DNA from 2 places in the Acidovorax sp. GW821-FHT10E03 genome. Region 2 is predicted to be linked to the other one. Evidence: riboswitches for the same ligand, from Rfam matches in the RefSeq annotation. Region 2 holds a riboswitch; the other holds the start of a gene.
The links. Region 2 has a riboswitch for glycine ahead of gcvT (glycine cleavage system aminomethyltransferase GcvT). Riboswitches for the same ligand answer to the same signal wherever they lie in the genome.

Region 1: linked by a shared signal. The riboswitch ahead of AC07OD_RS17335 (D-amino acid dehydrogenase) and the one ahead of gcvT (glycine cleavage system aminomethyltransferase GcvT) in region 2 are both predicted to bind glycine.

Annotation. Positions count from the first base shown of each region.
Region 1 covers NZ_JBWKMU010000009.1:154,814-163,220, forward strand. Annotated here, with positions in the region: gene sorT (SorT family sulfite dehydrogenase catalytic subunit) at 1-765, shown strand, start outside; gene sorU (SorU family sulfite dehydrogenase c-type cytochrome subunit) at 906-1,211, shown strand; gene AC07OD_RS17335 (D-amino acid dehydrogenase) at 1,280-2,599, opposite strand; glycine riboswitch at 2,695-2,808, opposite strand; gene AC07OD_RS17340 (2-keto-4-pentenoate hydratase) at 3,025-3,807, shown strand; gene AC07OD_RS17345 (YXWGXW repeat-containing protein) at 3,847-4,299, opposite strand; gene AC07OD_RS17350 (YXWGXW repeat-containing protein) at 4,466-5,008, opposite strand; gene AC07OD_RS17355 (hypothetical protein) at 5,196-5,579, opposite strand; gene AC07OD_RS17360 (DUF6463 family protein) at 5,652-6,059, opposite strand; gene AC07OD_RS17365 (ABC1 kinase family protein) at 6,072-7,394, opposite strand; gene AC07OD_RS17370 (DUF2867 domain-containing protein) at 7,381-7,941, opposite strand; gene AC07OD_RS17375 (TetR/AcrR family transcriptional regulator) at 7,938-8,407, opposite strand, start outside.
Region 2 covers NZ_JBWKMU010000018.1:36,529-44,935, reverse strand. Annotated here, with positions in the region: gene gcvP (aminomethyl-transferring glycine dehydrogenase) at 205-3,114, opposite strand; gene gcvH (glycine cleavage system protein GcvH) at 3,185-3,559, opposite strand; gene gcvT (glycine cleavage system aminomethyltransferase GcvT) at 3,644-4,813, opposite strand; glycine riboswitch at 4,824-4,945, opposite strand; glycine riboswitch at 4,959-5,057, opposite strand; gene AC07OD_RS26440 (TRAP transporter large permease) at 5,088-6,383, opposite strand; gene AC07OD_RS26435 (TRAP transporter small permease) at 6,380-6,892, opposite strand; gene AC07OD_RS26430 (TRAP transporter substrate-binding protein) at 7,098-8,072, opposite strand.

The DNA of each region.
Region 1 (8,407 bases), on a different contig from region 2:
CCCTGGGCCGTGGGCGCGGCGGGGTGCGTCGTGTGGAGCGGCGTGCCGCTGCGCAATGTGGTGGCGGCGCTGGGCGGGCTCGCCGATGGCGCGGCCTACCTCACGGGCACGGGGGGTGAGAAGCTGCCCGACGGCGTGGACCCGCTGTCCGTGCTGGTGGAGCGCTCCGTGCCCATCAAGGCCACCGAGGATGCGCTGCTGGCCTGGGAAATGAATGGCGAGCCCATCTCGCTGGCGCACGGCGGCCCGCTGCGGCTGGTGGTGCCGGGCTACCAGGGCGTGAACAACATCAAGTACGTCAAGCGCGTGGCCTTCACCGGCGCCCAGTCGCAGGCGCGCATCATGTCGCACGGCTACCGCATGTCGCCCCCCGGCTCCAAGGCCAGCCCCGACCAGCCGTCGGTGTGGGAGATGGGCGTCAAGTCCTGGATCAATGGCCCTCTGCCCGAGAAGGGCCCCCTCAAGGCCGGCCAGGTGCAGGTGCATGGCGTGGCCTTTGGCGGCACGCAGGCCATCAAGGGCGTGGAGGTCTCGGTGGACGGCGGCAAGACCTGGCAGGCCGCGCGGCTCATCGGCCCCGATCTGGGCAAGTTCGCGTGGCGCCAGTTCGTGCTGCCGGTCACGCTGGCGGCGGGCACGCACGTGCTGGCCAGCCGCGCCACCGATGCCGCGGGCAATGTGCAGGCCGAGCAGCGCGAGGAAAACCTGGGCGGCTACAACAACGCGAGCTGGCGCGACCATGCGGTCACGGTGACCGCAGCGTGACCGGGCGCCCCCCTGAGACGCTGCGCGCCTTCCTCCCTGGAGGGGCGCGCGCCCCCCGGACTGGCCGTGCCAGATCCGCGGTGCCACTGGTGCTGGGGCGCATCGGTTTCCAGCATTTGCGCGTGCCTGCGCTCGCGGCCATGTCGAGCGTGCTGCTGCTGTGGACGGGTGCCGGCTGGGCGGCGGATGCCGCCGAGCTGGCGCGGGGCAAGGAGCTGTTCATCAAGATCCAGCCTGCCTGCGCCGTGTGCCACACGCTGCAGGCCGCCGGTGCCGAGGGGCAGGTGGGCCCGGTGCTGGATGAGCTCAAGCCCGACGCGGGCCGCGTGCTGCGCGCGCTCAAGGCGGGCATCGGCGTGATGCCTTCGTATGCCGAACGCATGAGCGAGAAGGACATGCAGGCCGTGGCGCAGTTCGTGGCGCACGCCACGGGCGCTGCCAGGTAGGCCGGGCGCTGGCCCGTGGTGGCAGCGCCCGCCTGCGCGGCGGTGCTGCAACCCCGCTGTGCTCCCGTTCAGGCCGTGGTGCGCGATGGCACCAGCGCCTTGCCGGGAGCGCAGCCCTGCAGACCCTGGAATGCAAAGTCCACCTCGGGCACCCGGCCGCTCACGATGTCGGCCAGGGCCTTGCCCGAGCCGCAGGCGTGGGTCCAGCCCAGCGTGCCGTGGCCCGTGTTGAGGAAGAGGTTGGCCACCTTGGTGGCGCCGATCAGCGGCACGTTGCTGGGCGTGGCGGGGCGCAGGCCGGTCCAGAACTGGGCCTGGCTGGCATCGCCCGCGCCGGGGAACAGCTGCTCCACGCGGCGCACGATGGCGTCGCAGCGCACCTGGTTCAGGTGGCGGTCGTAGCCGTTCAATTCGGCCGTGCCGGCGATGCGCAGGCGGTCGCCACCCCGTTCGTTGGTGTAGCGCGAGAACACGAGCTTGAACTCGTCGTCCGTGAGGCTCACCTGGTGCGCCTTGCCCGCATCCTTGACCGGCATGGTCACCGAATAGCCCTTGGCCGGGTAGATAGGCAGCTGGATGCCCAGCGGCTGCGCGAGCAGTGGGCTGAACGAGCCCATGGCCAGCACAAACGTATCGCCGCGCACGCGCTCGAAGCGGCCTTCGGCATTGGTCACTTCCACGTGGTCGATGCGGCCACCTGCCTCGCGCAGCGCGGTGATGTGGTGGCCCATGCGGAACTGCACGCCCGCCTCTTCACACAGCTTGGCCAGCTCGCGTGTGAACTGGTTGGCGTCGCCGGATTCGTCCTCGGCCGTGTAGGTGGCTCCGGCCAGCTGCGGGCGGATATGGGCCAGGGCAGGCTCGATGCGCACGGCCTCGTCGGCGCTGATCACCTGGCGCTCGCAGCCGAGTTGGCGCATTTGCTCGGCAGGGGCCAGGGCGCCGTCGAACTCTTTTTGGTTGGTATAGAAGTGCAGGATGCCCTGCGTGCGCTGGTCGTACTGGAGGCCGGTGGCCGCGCGCAGCTGCTGCAGCGTGTCACGGCTGTACGTGCCCAGGCGCACGATCTGCTCGATGTTGTGGCGCGTGCGCGCGGGCGTGCAGTTGCGCAGGAAGGACAGGCCCCACAGCCATTGCCGCATGTCGGCGCGCAGGCGGAACAGCAGTGGAGCATCCTCCTTGCCCAGCCACTGCAGCACCTTGAGCGGCGCGCTCGGGTTGGCCCAGGGCTCCGCGTGGCTCACCGAGATCTGGCCACCGTTGGCGAAGCTGGTCTCGGCGCCGGGCGCACCCTGGCGGTCGATGACGGTCACCTCGTGGCCGCGCTGTTGCAGGAAGTAAGCCGAAGTCACGCCGAGCAAGCCGGCGCCCAAAACGATCACGCGCATGATTTTCAAAGCCTTTCTGGGCTCTGGCGCTAGAACAACATGCGCTGGCAGCTATGAATTCAATAGCGTGCAGCTGGCGCATGAATGCCCAAGCTGCCGCTCCCCCTGTCCTTGGTACCTGAGAGATTCACCGCGCGGCCCACATGGCGCGCGGTTTGCTCCTTCGGTGCGCTTCGCGTTGCGCGAAGCGGCTCTCCAGACGGCTTTGATGAATGGTGCAGTACGGGACCTGAGCGTGTATGGGAGTTTGCGCCTTCGGTGAAGCGGGCGGGGCCGCTGACTCTCCTGCGGGGGCCATTCTAGGAGCCCGCATCGCGCAAAAACCGCTTTGTCCGCGCTAATGAGCCGCAATCGTTGCTGATGCTGCGGGCACGGGGTTGGCCATAATCCGCCGGAACCTTCGCCTTTCTCTCCAGGACGCCTTGATGCCCGATACCGCCTTTGATCCGCTGACCAGCGCGGCCGTGCTCACCATGGCCCGCCTGGGGCGCACGCCCCGTCCGCTCGACCTGCCCGCCGCATTGCGTCCCCAGAACGCTGCCCAGGCCTATGCCGTGCAGGACGCCGTGGTGCGCGAGCGCGGCGAGATCGCGGGCTGGAAGGTGGGCGCGGCGTCGCCGCAGGCGCTGCCTGCGCGGGCGGCCCTGGCGCGCGATTCGGTGTTTGCGATGGCCGGCGGGGGCGTGGTGCGCCTGTCCTGCGCGGGCTTCGCCGTGCTGGGTGTGGAGGCGGAACTGGTGTACGAACTGGGTGCCGATCTGCCTGCCCGGGCGCAGCCCTACAGCGAGGCCGAGGTGCTGTCCGCCGTGGCGTCGGTGCGGGCGGCCATCGAGGTCTGCGACACGCGCTACGCCGCCTGGGCGCAGCAAGGCGAGTGGAGCCGGCTGGCCGACCAGGCCTGCCATGGGGCACTCATCGTGGGGTCGGGAGCGGAGAGCGCGCAGTCGGTGCAGCCGATGCGGCAGCCTGTGGTGCTGTCGGTGAATGGCGCGCAGGCCGTGCGGCACGCTGGCTGGGGCAACCCGGCGGGCGATCCCTTGCGCCTGCTCGCCTGGCTGGCCAATGGCGGCGCGCACAGCCTGGGTGGGCTGCGCGCGGGACAGTGGGTGACCACCGGGTCCTGCACCGGCACCGTGATGGTGGCGCCGGGCACGGTGGTGGTGGCTGAGTTTCCCGGCCTGGGGCGCGCCGAACTTCAACTGGGCTGACCGGCGGCGCCCTGCGCGGCGCGCGCGCCGGGCGTGGGGTCAGTTGCGGCGCGGGTTGTCGGGCTGCTGGTCGCGGCGGTTCGGTACGCCGTCGCCGTCCCGGTCGCGGTCATGGCGGTTGGAGACGCCATCGCCGTCACGGTCCCAGCCGCCACGCTGAAACTCCCAGCGGCCTTCGCGTTCCACCCAGTGCGGCTGGCGATACTGGTGGCCGGCGCGGGCCTGCACCCAGTGGCCGCGCACCCATTGGTAGCGGTTGCCACGCCATTCCCAGTGGCCTTCTTCCCACACCTGGCCCCGGCGGGGGCGGGGCACGGCTTCATGGCGCGGGGGAGGGGGCGCGGGCCTCACCTGGTACTGCGTGGCGTGGTAGCTGCGCTCCGGCTGGCTCGATTGGACGATGACGGTGCCCTGCGTGGCGGCATGCGCCTGCGGGAGGGTCCACAGCGCCATCAAGGCGATGGAGGCTGCGGTGAATGTCTTGCGGGTCATGAAGGTCATGGGATTCTCCTGATGTTCCTTGCGGAAGCGGTCACTGCATGGTGGCGGCACGGGCAGCCGGGCCGCGTAGGCGCCCTGCGGGGGTGTGCGTAGGCGGCGAGGGCCAGTTCCTGGCGCGCCCGCCGCCCTCGGGGGGGCGGGCGGCGCTCAGGCCCCGTCAATTGCGATAGGGGTTGTCCGGGCGGCGGTCGTGGCGGTTCGGCACGCCGTCTCCGTCGCGGTCGCGGTCGTGGCGGTTGGACACGCCGTCGCGGTCCCTGTCATGGTCGCGGTCGTAGCGGTTGGGAATGCCATCGCCATCGCGGTCGCGGTCATAGCGATTGGGGATGCCGTCGCCATCGCGGTCCCAGCCGCCGCGGCGCATTTCCCAGCGGCCCCCATGCTCCACCCAGCGGGGCTCGCGGTAGTAGTAGCCCGGGCGGGCCTTCACCCAGTGGCCCTGGATCCAGACGTGGCGGTGGCCGCGCCAGTCCCAGTACCCAGGCACCCACACCATGTCGCGGCGGGGGCGGGGCACCACTTCGTAGCGCGGTGGCGGGGGTGGGCCGTACTGCACCATCACCGGCGCGGGCGGCGCCTGGTAGTGGTGGGGCTGCCCCGACTGGATGACGACGGTGGCGCTGGTCTGTGCCTGCGCCACGGTCGCGGCGCCCAGCGACAGCAGGGCGATGGAAGCAGCGGCGAGTGCATTGCGGGCCATGATGGTCTCCTCAAAATGATTCCTTGCGGAACCGGAGACTTCATGGTGCAGATGCTGCGTCAAGACGGTGTAGGCGAATTGCGAAGTCTTGTGAAGTTGTGTTTCCCGTGGCGGCAAAGGCGGGGCTTTTCGTGATTTCTTTCACGCCGGGGCGTGCAGGCGGCCGTCCGGTGCAGGCCTGCGCGTGTCAACGCCACCACACCAGGGTCGCCACCACCAGCAAGGCAAACCATGCAGGGTGCCTACCCTCGGTGGCATAGAACACCAGCAATCCGCTGACCAAGGTGGCCAGCCCGGCCACGTCAGCCACCCAGGCCCCCAGGTTGGCATCCCCGGATACGGTCCCCAGGCGCCACAGCAGGGCGCTCAGGGCCCAGCCCAGCACGGTGGCCAGGTGCCAGGTGCCCCACAGGATGCGCACCTGCCGCTCGTGCAGCACGGGCTTGCCGCCGGTGGGCACCACGCCCTGCGTGCGCAGTGCGCGAAACACGAGGAATTCACCCAGCACCGAGTGCGCAACGCCCACCAGGGCGAGGCCCCCGGCTGCCAGTACCAGCGCAGTATTCATCATGGACAGTTTTCAAGTCAATCAGGGTGGCCGTGGAAGGTGTAGACGCGGCGCGTCGATCCGTCTTCTTCGCCTTCAGCGCCTTGGGGGCCAGCACAGGGCCAGCGCGGGCGGCAGCGCCAGCCAGAAGCCCGAGGCGGGCATGAGCACGATGCCAAGCAGCGTGAGGGCCAGCAACCCGGCACCGAGCCCGCGCATGGGGACGGGCGCCATGGCTGTGTTGCGTTCGGCCAGCAGGATGGCCCAGCCCAGCAACGCGAACAACACGCCGAACAGCACAAACCAGACCACGGCGCCCACGGCCGGGTCTTTTTGCACGCTGTTGAAAACGCCGCGCCGCACGATCTCCTGCAGCTGGGTCGGAAACACGACGGCGGCATACAGCGTGTGCAGCAGCGCCACGGCCAGCATCCACGGGCCCTTCCAGCGGCTGCGAGGCGGTATGGCCGCAGAGCGAGGGGAGGGGGAGGTCAGGGTGGTCATGTGGGCGGGTTCCTAGGAAGAAAGAAGGGCGGGGCAATGCGTGCGCACCCGTGCACCCAGCCCCGTGAGCAGGTGCATCAGGCCCATCCACATGCGCTCGAACGCCGGCATTTCGCCGGGCACCTGCACCAAGTGATCGCCCAGCACGCGCTGGTGGCGGCCGGCGGTGATGGGTGGCGGCGTCTTGGCGCCAAAATCGAAAACCGCCTGCGTGAAGGGTTCCATCTGCCAGGCCTGCATGTCAGCCAGTGCGGGGGCGAGTTCGGCGGCGTAGGCCTGCACGGAGAGGCCGGCGTTGACGAGCCCGAGTGCCTGGTAGGCCTGCAGCACCAGCGCGTCGCGCTGCGGGTCGGAGGGAGGGCGCAGCAGTGCGGACCACGCCTGTGTCACTTGCGTCCGAAACCCGCCGGAGAGGCTGCGCGTGCAGCCAAAGTCGAGCACACCCACCGTGCCATCGGGGGCGAACAGAAAATTACCAGGGTGCGGATCGGCATGCACCCGGCCCAGCACAAAAGTGCAGTGCATGAACCAGTCCCACAGGTGCTGCCCGGCCTGATCGCGTTGCTGCTGTGTGGGTTGCGTGGTCAGCCAGGCCTGCAGGTGCTGGCCCGGCAGGAACTGCTGCGTGAGCACCTGGGCCCGCGTGTGCGACAGGATGGGCCGCGCCAGCACCACGCCGGGCAAAGCCGCGTGCTGCGCAAACCATTGCAGTTGCTCGGCTTCCTGCAGGTAGTCCACCTCGCGCAGCAGCGTGGCCTCGATCTCGGCCATCACGCCGTCCACCACGGTGCTGGCGGGCAGGGGCATGTCGGTGTGGGCCAGCGCGCGCAGCGCGGTGCGCATCAATTGCATGTCGCTGGCGATGGTGGCGGCAATGCCGGGGTACTGCACCTTGACGGCCACCGTGCCGTGGCCCGCCAGCTGTGCGCGGTGCACCTGGCCCAGGCTGGCGGCGGCGAAGGCGGTGGGCTCGAAGTGGTCGAACAGCGCCTCGGGCTCCTGGCCGAAGGCCTGGCGGAACACGCGCCCCACCAGCGCGCGGTTGAGCGGCGGCGCCTGGTGGTGGGCGCGCGCCAGCTCCTGCCGCACGCCGTCGGGCAGCAGGCCCGGGTGCATGCTGAGCAGTTGCGATACCTTGAGCGCCGAACCCCGCAGCTGGCCCAGGGCGCCAAAGAGGATGCGGCCCAGGGCGGCCTCGTGGTCGGCCTGCGCCTGGGCAGACGGCGTGCTGCGCACGCGATGGCCTAGTTGGGCCATGCCGATGCGTGCCGCCGCCAGGCCCGTGATGGTGCCGCGCGCAAGCCGGCTGGTGCGCGGCGGGTCAGCCCGGGCCATGGTTTGAAGCGGCCAGTTGTTGCAGCATGGCCTGCACGATGCGGCGGTGAAACGGCGTGATGACGGCCATGTAGGCATGGCCCAGCGTGTTGTGGATGTGCACCACGGTGCTGATGACGACCGTGGGGGCACTGCCAGGCTGGCCGTGCTTGGTCAGCGAGACCTGCACATCCAGGTGTTTGTCGTCCTGCCCCATCACCACTTCGGTGTCGCTCAGATGGCGGATGAGGAAGATGCCCACGCGGTCTCCGACGCGGTAGCTGCGCGCATTGGTTGGAGAGGCTCCGCTGGCAAGCGGATGCACGTCCTGCAACTGCCCCACGCCCTTGAGGCCCACCAGCCGCACCAGCTTGTTGCGCACTGCCAGAAGTTGCTCCGTCCACCGCGGTGTCCTGGCCAAGACCTCCAGCCAGGTCTGCAATGCGCTGGTGGCGGGGCGGGGATCGGTCGTTGTGAAGGCGTCAAAAAAATCCGCGTTGTGCAAGGTGGCATGGATGACCGTGCCAGCGGGCACTTGGACCTCGCGCACGGTGTGGGCGGTGGTCATGCGGACTTCCTCTTGCGGGACGTGGCCACTGGCTGTGCGGCGGGTGCCGGGCTGGCCGCGCGGGGTTTGCGGGGCGCACGCGGCGGTTTGGAAGGCTCCGGCGACCGGGATGGTTCAGCGGCTGCCGTGTAGGCGGGGGCCGGGCCGGGCGGTGCGCTGGCCATGGCCTGTCTGGCCAGCTGCAGCATGCCCATCAGGCCGCTGCTGTGCTGCACCATGCGGGCCATCTGGCTGCGCAGCACAAAACCACCCAGTTGCAACACGCGGTTGACGAGCCCTCCGCGCAGCGCCTGCACCAGCACGCCGAGCGAGAGGTCCACCAGCTGCGTGGTGTCGGCAAATTCCTCGGAGGTGTCGGCCAGCCAGTACGTCACCACACCGGCCAGGTAGTCGGTGTACAGCCCGCCCGCCATGCCCTTGAAGTCGCAGGGCTCGATTTCGCCACTGGCCTCCGCGGCTTCCAGAA
Region 2 (8,407 bases):
ACCATCATCGGTGGTCACCCAGCACTACGACCTTGCTATTTCGCCAATACTTCGTACTGCAGCGAAGTACTTGCGCTGAGCTGGTACGGCGGCGCGTGTCGCCCCCCGCAGCCAAGTCGGGCAAATGCCGGATGCGCGGTTCCGGCGCGGCAGGTCCGCAAGCGCTGCGAGTGCTGGTCGCGGCGCTCAAGGCACCGCACGCGGTCAGGCGTAGTCGGACACCGGGATGCAGCTGCACGCCAGGTTGCGGTCGCCCCACACGTTGTCCACGCGCCCCACGGGCGACCAGTACTTGCTGCTGCGCAGGGCGGCCACGGGATAGGCGGCGGTCTCGCGGGCGTAGGGGCGGGTCCACTGCGCGCCCAGCAGGCTTTGCGCCGTGTGCGGCGCGTTCTTGAGCGGGTTGTCGTCCTGCGGCAGCGCGCCATTTTCGATTTGCCGGATTTCCTCGCGGATGGCGATCATCGCGTCGATGAAGCGGTCGATCTCGAACAGCGTTTCGCTTTCGGTGGGCTCCACCATCAGCGTGTTGGGCACGGGGAAGGACAGCGTGGGCGCATGGAAGCCGTAGTCGATCAGGCGCTTGGCCACGTCCTCGGCCATCACGCCGCTGGTGTCCTTGAGGCCGCGCAGGTCCAGGATGCACTCGTGCGCCACATGGCCGTTGGCCGAGGCGTAGAGCGTGGGGTAGTGGTCCTTCAGGCACGCGCTGATGTAGTTGGCGCTGAGGATGGCTGTCTCGGTCGCGGCCTGCAGGCCCTCGGCACCCATCATGCGGCAGTACATCCAGCTGATGGGCAGCACCGCGGCGTTGCCCAGCGGGGCGGCGCTGACGGGGCCGACCTTGCCGGCGCTCGGCTCCAGGGGCTGGTCGCCACGGCCGGGCTGGCCGGGCAGGTAGGGCACGAGGTCTTCCACCACGCACACGGGGCCCACGCCGGGGCCGCCGCCGCCATGGGGAATGCAGAAGGTCTTGTGCAGGTTCAGGTGGCTCACGTCGCCGCCGAACTCGCCGGGGGCGGCCACGCCCACCAGGGCGTTCATGTTGGCGCCGTCCACGTAGACGCGCCCGCCGTGGCTGTGCACCAGGGCACACAGCTCCTTCACCTGGGTCTCGAACACGCCGTGCGTGCTGGGGTAGGTGATCATCACGCAGGCCAAGTGCGCGCTGTGCAGCTCGCACTTGGCCTTCAGGTCCGCCAGGTCCACGTTGCCATTGGCGTCGCAGGCCGTCACCACCACCTGCATGCCCACCATCTGGGCACTGGCGGGGTTGGTGCCGTGCGCGCTGCTGGGGATCAGGCAGATGTTGCGGTGGCCCTCGCCCTGGGCCTCGTGGTAGGCCTTGATGGCCAGCAGGCCGGCATATTCGCCCTGCGAGCCGGCGTTGGGCTGCAGGCTGATGCCCGCGTAGCCGGTCGCTTCGCACAGCCAGGCACGCAGCTGTTCATCCAGTTCGCGGTAGCCCTGGAGCTGGTCGGCGGGGGCAAACGGGTGCACGCCGGCGAATTCGGGCCAGGTGATGGGGATCATCTCGCTCGTGGCGTTGAGCTTCATGGTGCAGCTGCCCAGCGGGATCATGCTACGGTCGAGCGCGAGGTCCTTGTCGGACAGCTGGCGGATGTAGCGCAGCATGCCGGTTTCGGAGTGGTGGGTGTTGAACACCGGGTGCGTGAGGTAGCTGCTGGCGCGGCGCAGCCCGGCGGGAATCAGCGGCTCCACGCCGTGCTCGAACGCCTCGAAGGTGGGCAGGGCCTGGCCGTCCTGGGCGAAGATCTTCCACAGCAGTTCGACATCGGCGCGCGTGGTTGTCTCGTCGAGCGAGATGCAGAGGTAGTTCTCGAAGTAGATTCGCAGGTTGGCGCCCATCTGCACTGCGCGAGCAGCTATTGATTTGGTAGCGCTGTCGGTTTTGAGCGTGAGCGTGTCGAAGCAGCCCTGGGGGCGCACGGGGGCGCCTAGCTGCGTGAGTCCCCTGGCCAGGATGGCCGTGTAGCTGGCCACGCGCTGCGCGATGCGTTTCAGGCCGTCCGGGCCGTGGTACACGGCGTACATGCTGGCGATCACGGCAGGCAGCACCTGCGCAGTGCAGATATTGGACGTGGCCTTTTCGCGGCGGATGTGCTGCTCGCGCGTCTGCAGCGCCAGGCGGTAGGCGGGCTGGCCGTGCACGTCCACGCTCACGCCCACCAGGCGGCCGGGCAGGCTGCGCTTGAACTCGTCGCGGCAGGCCATGTAGGCGGCGTGCGGGCCGCCCGCGCCCATGGGCATGCCAAAGCGCTGGGTGGTGCCAACCACGATGTCGGCGCCGTATTCCCCCGGGGGCGTGATGAGCGTCAGGGCCAGCAGGTCGGCGGCCACGATGAAGGCGGCTTGCTTGGCATGCGCCTTGTCCACATCGGCGCGCAGGTCGTCGATGCGGCCGCTGGTGGCGGGGTACTGGGCCAGCACGGCGAAGTAGTCGCCGGCCAGCAGGTCGTTCCATTCCTCGGCGGAGTTGGCCAGGCGCACTTCCAGGCCCAGGGGCCTGGCGCGGGTCTGGATGACTTCGATGGTCTGCGGGTGCGCGTCGCCGGCCACCACGAACACATTGCTCTTGCTCTTGACCGAGCGCCTGGCCAGGGTCATGGCCTCGGCGGCGGCCGTGGCTTCATCCAGCATGGACGCGTTGGCGATCGGCATGCCGGTCAGGTCGCACACCATGGTCTGGAAGTTGACCAGCGCCTCCATGCGGCCCTGCGAGATCTCGGCCTGGTAGGGCGTGTAGGCGGTGTACCAGGCGGGGTTTTCGAGAATGTTGCGCAGGATGACGCCCGGCGTGTGCGTGTCGTAGTAGCCCTGGCCGATGAAGCTCCGCAGAACCTTGTTCTTGGACGCCATTGCCTTGAGTTCGGCCAGCGCAGCGGCTTCCGTGGCGGGCCGGGGCAGCGACATCGCGCGGTTGCGCGCGATGGAGCGCGGCACGATGCTCTCGATGAGCGCGCTGCGCGAGGCTTCGCCGATCACGGACAGCATGTGGGCTTCGTCGGCTGCGTCGATGCCGATATGGCGGGGCAGGAACTCGGTGGTGTTCTCGAGTGCGGCGAGGGTGGGCAGGGGGGCTTGGGAGGTCATCGGCGGCGGCACAGTGCAAGGAAACACATTGGCCCGGCGGGGAGGCGCCGGGCCGCGGGGCATCGGAGGGTCAGGCGTTCTTGGCGAACTCGGCGTAGGCGGGTTCGTCCATGAGCGCATCGAACTGCAGCATGTCCGTCACATGGACCTTGAAGAACCAGCCGGCACCCATGGGATCGCTGTTGGCCAGCGAGGGGTCGGCGCGCAGTGCTTCGTTCACTTCGACGACTTCGCCGGTGACAGGCATGTATACGTCGGCCGCGGCCTTCACGGACTCGACCACGCCGGCCACGTCACCCTGGGTGAAGGTCGTGCCGACCTCGGGGAGGTCCACGAAGACCACGTCGCCCAGGGCGTCCTGGGCATGCAGCGTGATGCCCACGGTGGCGGCTTCGTGGTCGGAGATGTCGATCCACTCGTGGTCCTTGGAATACTTGATGGTCATGGGGGAAGCTCCAAAAAAAGGGGTAAACAGAAAAAGTGCCGATGCCAGCCGCCACTTTAGCCGGGCTCGGGCCGTTGCAGAGGCTCAGCCGCGGTGGTAGCGCGCGGGCGTGAACGGCATGGACACCACCTCCATGGGCACGGCCTTGCCGCGCACGATGGCGTTGACGCGCGTGCCGATGGCGGCAAAGGCTGGCGCCACGTAGCCCATGGCCACCGGCTTGTCCACGGTGGGACCTAGCAGGCCGCTGGTCACTTCGCCGATCTTCTGCCCGTCGGGGCCTTGCAGTTCGGTGTGCTCGCGCACGGGCACGCGTTCTAGCGCGACCAGGCCCACGCGCTTGCGCTGCAGGCTGGCGGGGTTGTCGATCTGCGACAGCACCTTGTCGGCACCGGGGAAGCCGCCCGCGCGCGCGCCGCCGGTGCGGCGCACCTTCTGGATGGCCCAGTTCAGCGCCGCCTCGGGCGGGGTGGTCGTGGTGTCGATGTCGTTGCCGTACAGGCACAGGCCGGCTTCCAGGCGCAGCGAGTTGCGGGCGCCCAGCCCGATGGGCTTGACCTCGGGCTGGGCCAGCAGCGCGCGTGCCAGGGTTTCGGCCTGGGACGCGGGCACCGAGATCTCGAAGCCGTCCTCCCCGGTGTAGCCGCTGCGGGTCACGAAGCAGTCGCAGCCCGCAATGGAAAAGTCGCCACCCGTCATGAATACCAGCTTTTCGACGCCGGGTGCCAGGCGCGCCAGGGCGGTGACTGCCTGCGGGCCTTGCAGCGCCAGCAGGGCGTGGTCGGGCATGGGGATGACGTCGCAGCGCTGGCCGATGCGTGCCTGGATGTGCGCGATGTCGCCTACCTTGCAGGCGCCGTTGACGATGACGAACAGGGTGTCATTGCCCTGGTTGAAGAACATCAGGTCGTCGATGACCGTGCCTTCGTCGGTGAGCAGCAGGCCGTAGCGCTGCTTGCCCACGGGCAGGTCGATCACGTCGACGGGCATCAGGGTTTCGAACGCGGCAGCGGCGCCGGGGCCGACAAGCTTGAGCTGGCCCATGTGCGAGACGTCGAACAAACCCGCCGCGTTGCGCGTGTGCAGGTGCTCGGCCATCAGGCCGGCAGGGTACTGCACGGGCATGGAGTAACCCGCAAACGGCACCATGCGGGCGCCCAGCTCGGTGTGCAGGGCGTTGAGGGGGGTGGTCAGCAGCGGGGCGGTAGGGGTGGTCAAGGCGGACTCCGGGGCAAATGGTGGCCGCGGCCCCATGGGTCGCGGGATTTGCCCTGCTGTCCGCTTTACCTGAGAGATTCACCGCAGCGCCCTGGCTGGCCGCGCGGCTTGCTCCTTCGGTGGATGGGTGCCGTGCTGCACGGTCCATCTCTCTCCAGCAAGGGAACGCCCGCATCACTGCGGGCGGTTGCCAGTCCTTTTGCCTGAGCGTTCGGCTGCTGCCTGCGCCTTCGGCGGCCCCTTTCGTTGATGGGAAGGGGCTCTCTCCTGACGGCCGCCAGTATATCCGCTGGAAGAAGCCGCGCAGGCGCTATTTGATGAACCCGAGCACCTTCGGCAGCCAGGTCGACAGCTGCGGGATGAAGGTCAGCACCACCAGCACCACGCCATGCGCCCACAGGAAGGGCACCAGCTCGCGCACCAGCTGCGACATCGGTACGCGCGAGACGTTGCAGGTGACGAACAGCAGCCCGCCCACGGGCGGCGTGATCATGCCCAGCGTGAGGTTGTAGATCACCACCATCGCGAAGTGGATGGGGTCGATTCCCAGCTTCACGGCCACGGGCGCGAGGATGGGCGCCAGCACCATCACGCCCGGCAGCGGCTCGATGAAGATGCCGAACAGCAGCAGGAAGATGTTCACGATGATGAGGAACATCCACGGCGAGAGGTTCATGCCCACCAGCCAGTCGGCCATCTGCTGCGGAATGCCCTCGATGGTCAGGATCCACGCGAACGCGGCCGACAGCCCGATGATGATCAGCACCGAGGCCGACAGCAGGGCCGAGCGTGCCAGGATGTCGGGCAGCGCCTTCCACTGCAGCGTGCGGTAGACGAACTTGCCGCACACCAGCGCATAGAACACCGCCACCACCGAGGCCTCGGTGGGCGTGAACCAGCCGGCGCGCATGCCGCCCAGGATCACCACCGGCAGCAAAATGGCGGGCAGCGCCTTCCAGGTGGTCTGCAGGATATCGGCCAGCGGCGGCATCCGGCCGTCGCCCTTGTAGTTGCGCTTCTTGGAGACGTGGAAGTTCACGATGCACATGGCCACCGCGATCAGCAGGCCCGGCAGCAGGCCGGCCACGAACAGCGCACCCACCGACACCGTTTCATCCTGCAGCGCATAGATGATCATGATGATGGACGGCGGGATGATGGGCCCGACGATGGCCGTCGAGGCCGTGAGCGCCGCCGCGTACGAACGGTCGTAGCCGGCCTTGTCCATCATGCGGATCAGCATCGACCCCGGCCCCGCCGCATCGGCCAGCGCCGAGCCCGAGATGCCCGAGAAGAAGGTCAGCGAGACCACGTTGGTGTAGCCCAGCCCGCCGCGCTTGTGGCCCACGAACTGCCCGGCAAACCTCAGCAGCACCTCGGTCAGCGAGCCGCCGCTCATGAGTTCGGCCGCGAGGATGAAGAAGGGCACGGCCATCAGTGGAAAGCTGTCGATGCCGGTGAAGGTTTCCTTGAGCAGCACCATCAGCGGGTAGCTCTCGGCCAGGATCAGCGTGGCCGCGGTGGCCAGGCCCAGCGCAAACGCCACGGGCACGCCCATGGCCAGGAACAGGCAGGCCGAAACGATGAGGATGATGGACGCGCTCATAGGGAGGCACTCGCATTCGCATCGAAGTGTTCATCGGCCGCAAAGTTGCGGTCGAGCACGTAGCCGCGCACGATGAACAAAAAGTGCACGATCAGCAGCACGCCGCCGATCAGCATGGCGCTGTAGATGTAGGCGAACGGGGTCTGCGTCACGGCCGTCATCTGGAACATGGTGCGCTGCATGTACAGCCAGCCGTACCAGACCATGAAGCCGAAGAAGGCGAACAGCAAGGCCGCGACCACGGCACGCAGGGCGATGGCGCCCGCGCGGGGCAGGGCATCCTGCAGGTTCTCCACCGCGATGTGGCCGCCATAGCGCAGCACGGGGCCGGCGCCCAGGAAGGTCAGCCAGATCATCATGTGGCGCGACACCTCCTCGGCCCATTCGAGCGAGTTATGGGTGACGTAGCGCATCACCACGTTGGTGAAGATGATGATGGACATGGCCGCCAGCAGCAGGATCAATGCCCAGCGGTTGGCGGCCAGAAAATAGCGTTCGAAGGTTTTCACGGGACGGTATTGGACAAGGGCGTGCAGGGTCAAAGCAAAAGCGCCCGGCGCCTTGTGTGGGCCGGGCGATGCGGGGCGCGGGTCAAGAGCGGCTCACACAGCCCAGCGAAGCGGTCCTGGTAAGGCGTTGCGTCGCAGAGAGTACAACCAGTACGGCAAGACGCAACAACGACGCCAGGAGGGCTGTGTGAGTCGCTCAAAAGAGTTAACGAACGTCCTGGATCTTCTTGATGTTGTCGGCGCCGAACTCCTTGGCGTAGCCCACATAGGCGGGCTTGAGGGCTTCGCGGAAGGCGGCGCCGTCCACCGTCTTGGTGACCTTCATGCCTTGCTGCTCCAGCAGGGCGATGCCGTTGTTCTCGTCGTCGTTGACCTTCTTGCGCTGGGCCACCGAGGCGCTCTTGGCGGCGTCGGTGAAGACCTTCTTGTCCGCATCGTTGAGCTTGTTCCACACCTTGGGCGAGAGCAGCAGCAGCGCCGGCGAGTACACGTGGCCGGTGAGCGACAGGTGCTTTTGCACCTGCGAGAACTTGGCCGACAGGATCACGGGGATGGGGTTCTCCTGGCCGTCCACCGTGCCCTGCTGCATGGCGCCGAACAGCTCGGGGAAGGCCATGGGCGTGGGCAGGATGCCGAAGGTGCGGTAGCCGTCCATGTGCACCTTGTTCTCCATGGTGCGCATCTTCAGGCCCTTGGCGTCCTCGGGCTTGACGATGTCGCGCTTGCTGTTGGTCATGTGGCGGAAACCGTTCTCCGTCCAGGCCAGCGCGATGATGCCCTTGCTCGGGAACTTGGTCAGGATGTCCTGGCCGATGGGGCCGTCCATCACCTTGCGCGCATGGTCGTAGTCGCGGAACAGGAAGGGGATGTCCACGATCTTCACTTCGGGCACGAAATTGCCCACGGGGCCGGTGGAGGTGTTCACCAGGTCCTGCGTGCCGAGCTGGATGGCCTCGATCTGCTCGCGCTCGCCGCCCAGCGCGGAGTTGGGGAAGTACTGGCACTTGTAGCGCCCCTGCGTGCCCTTCTCGACTTCGTCGCAGAAGACCTTGGAGCCCACGCCGTAGTGCGAATCGGGCGCCGTGGCGTAGCCGATCTTGAGCGTGGTGGTCTGCGCGCTGGCGGTGGCCATCAAGCCGAGCGCAAGGCCCAGGCCCGCAGCGAGGGAAGTCAATTGCATGGTGTCTCCTGTGAGTATGTTTCTTGCCGCGCCCCCTTGCACGCACCAGCGGAAAGGGTGCTGGCAGCATGGGTTGGCGGTCCTGAAAATTATGGCGCTGCAGCATGGCCCCGGGCATCGGGGTTTGTGCTGGTAAGCGTGCTTATTAACGCGCTGGAAGGAGGCAATCGTCGCCGGGGCGACAAAGGCAGGCTGCTGGCCTGGGCCAGGCAAGGGGGAGGGGGGAAGGGGCAGCCGGGCGGCCGCGAAGGTAGGTGCTTGCTTGTCAAGCGCCCCGGTCTGGCGGTAACCAGTCCGGGGCCCTGTCAGTTTGTGCGCTCCGGTAAGAGCGCCTT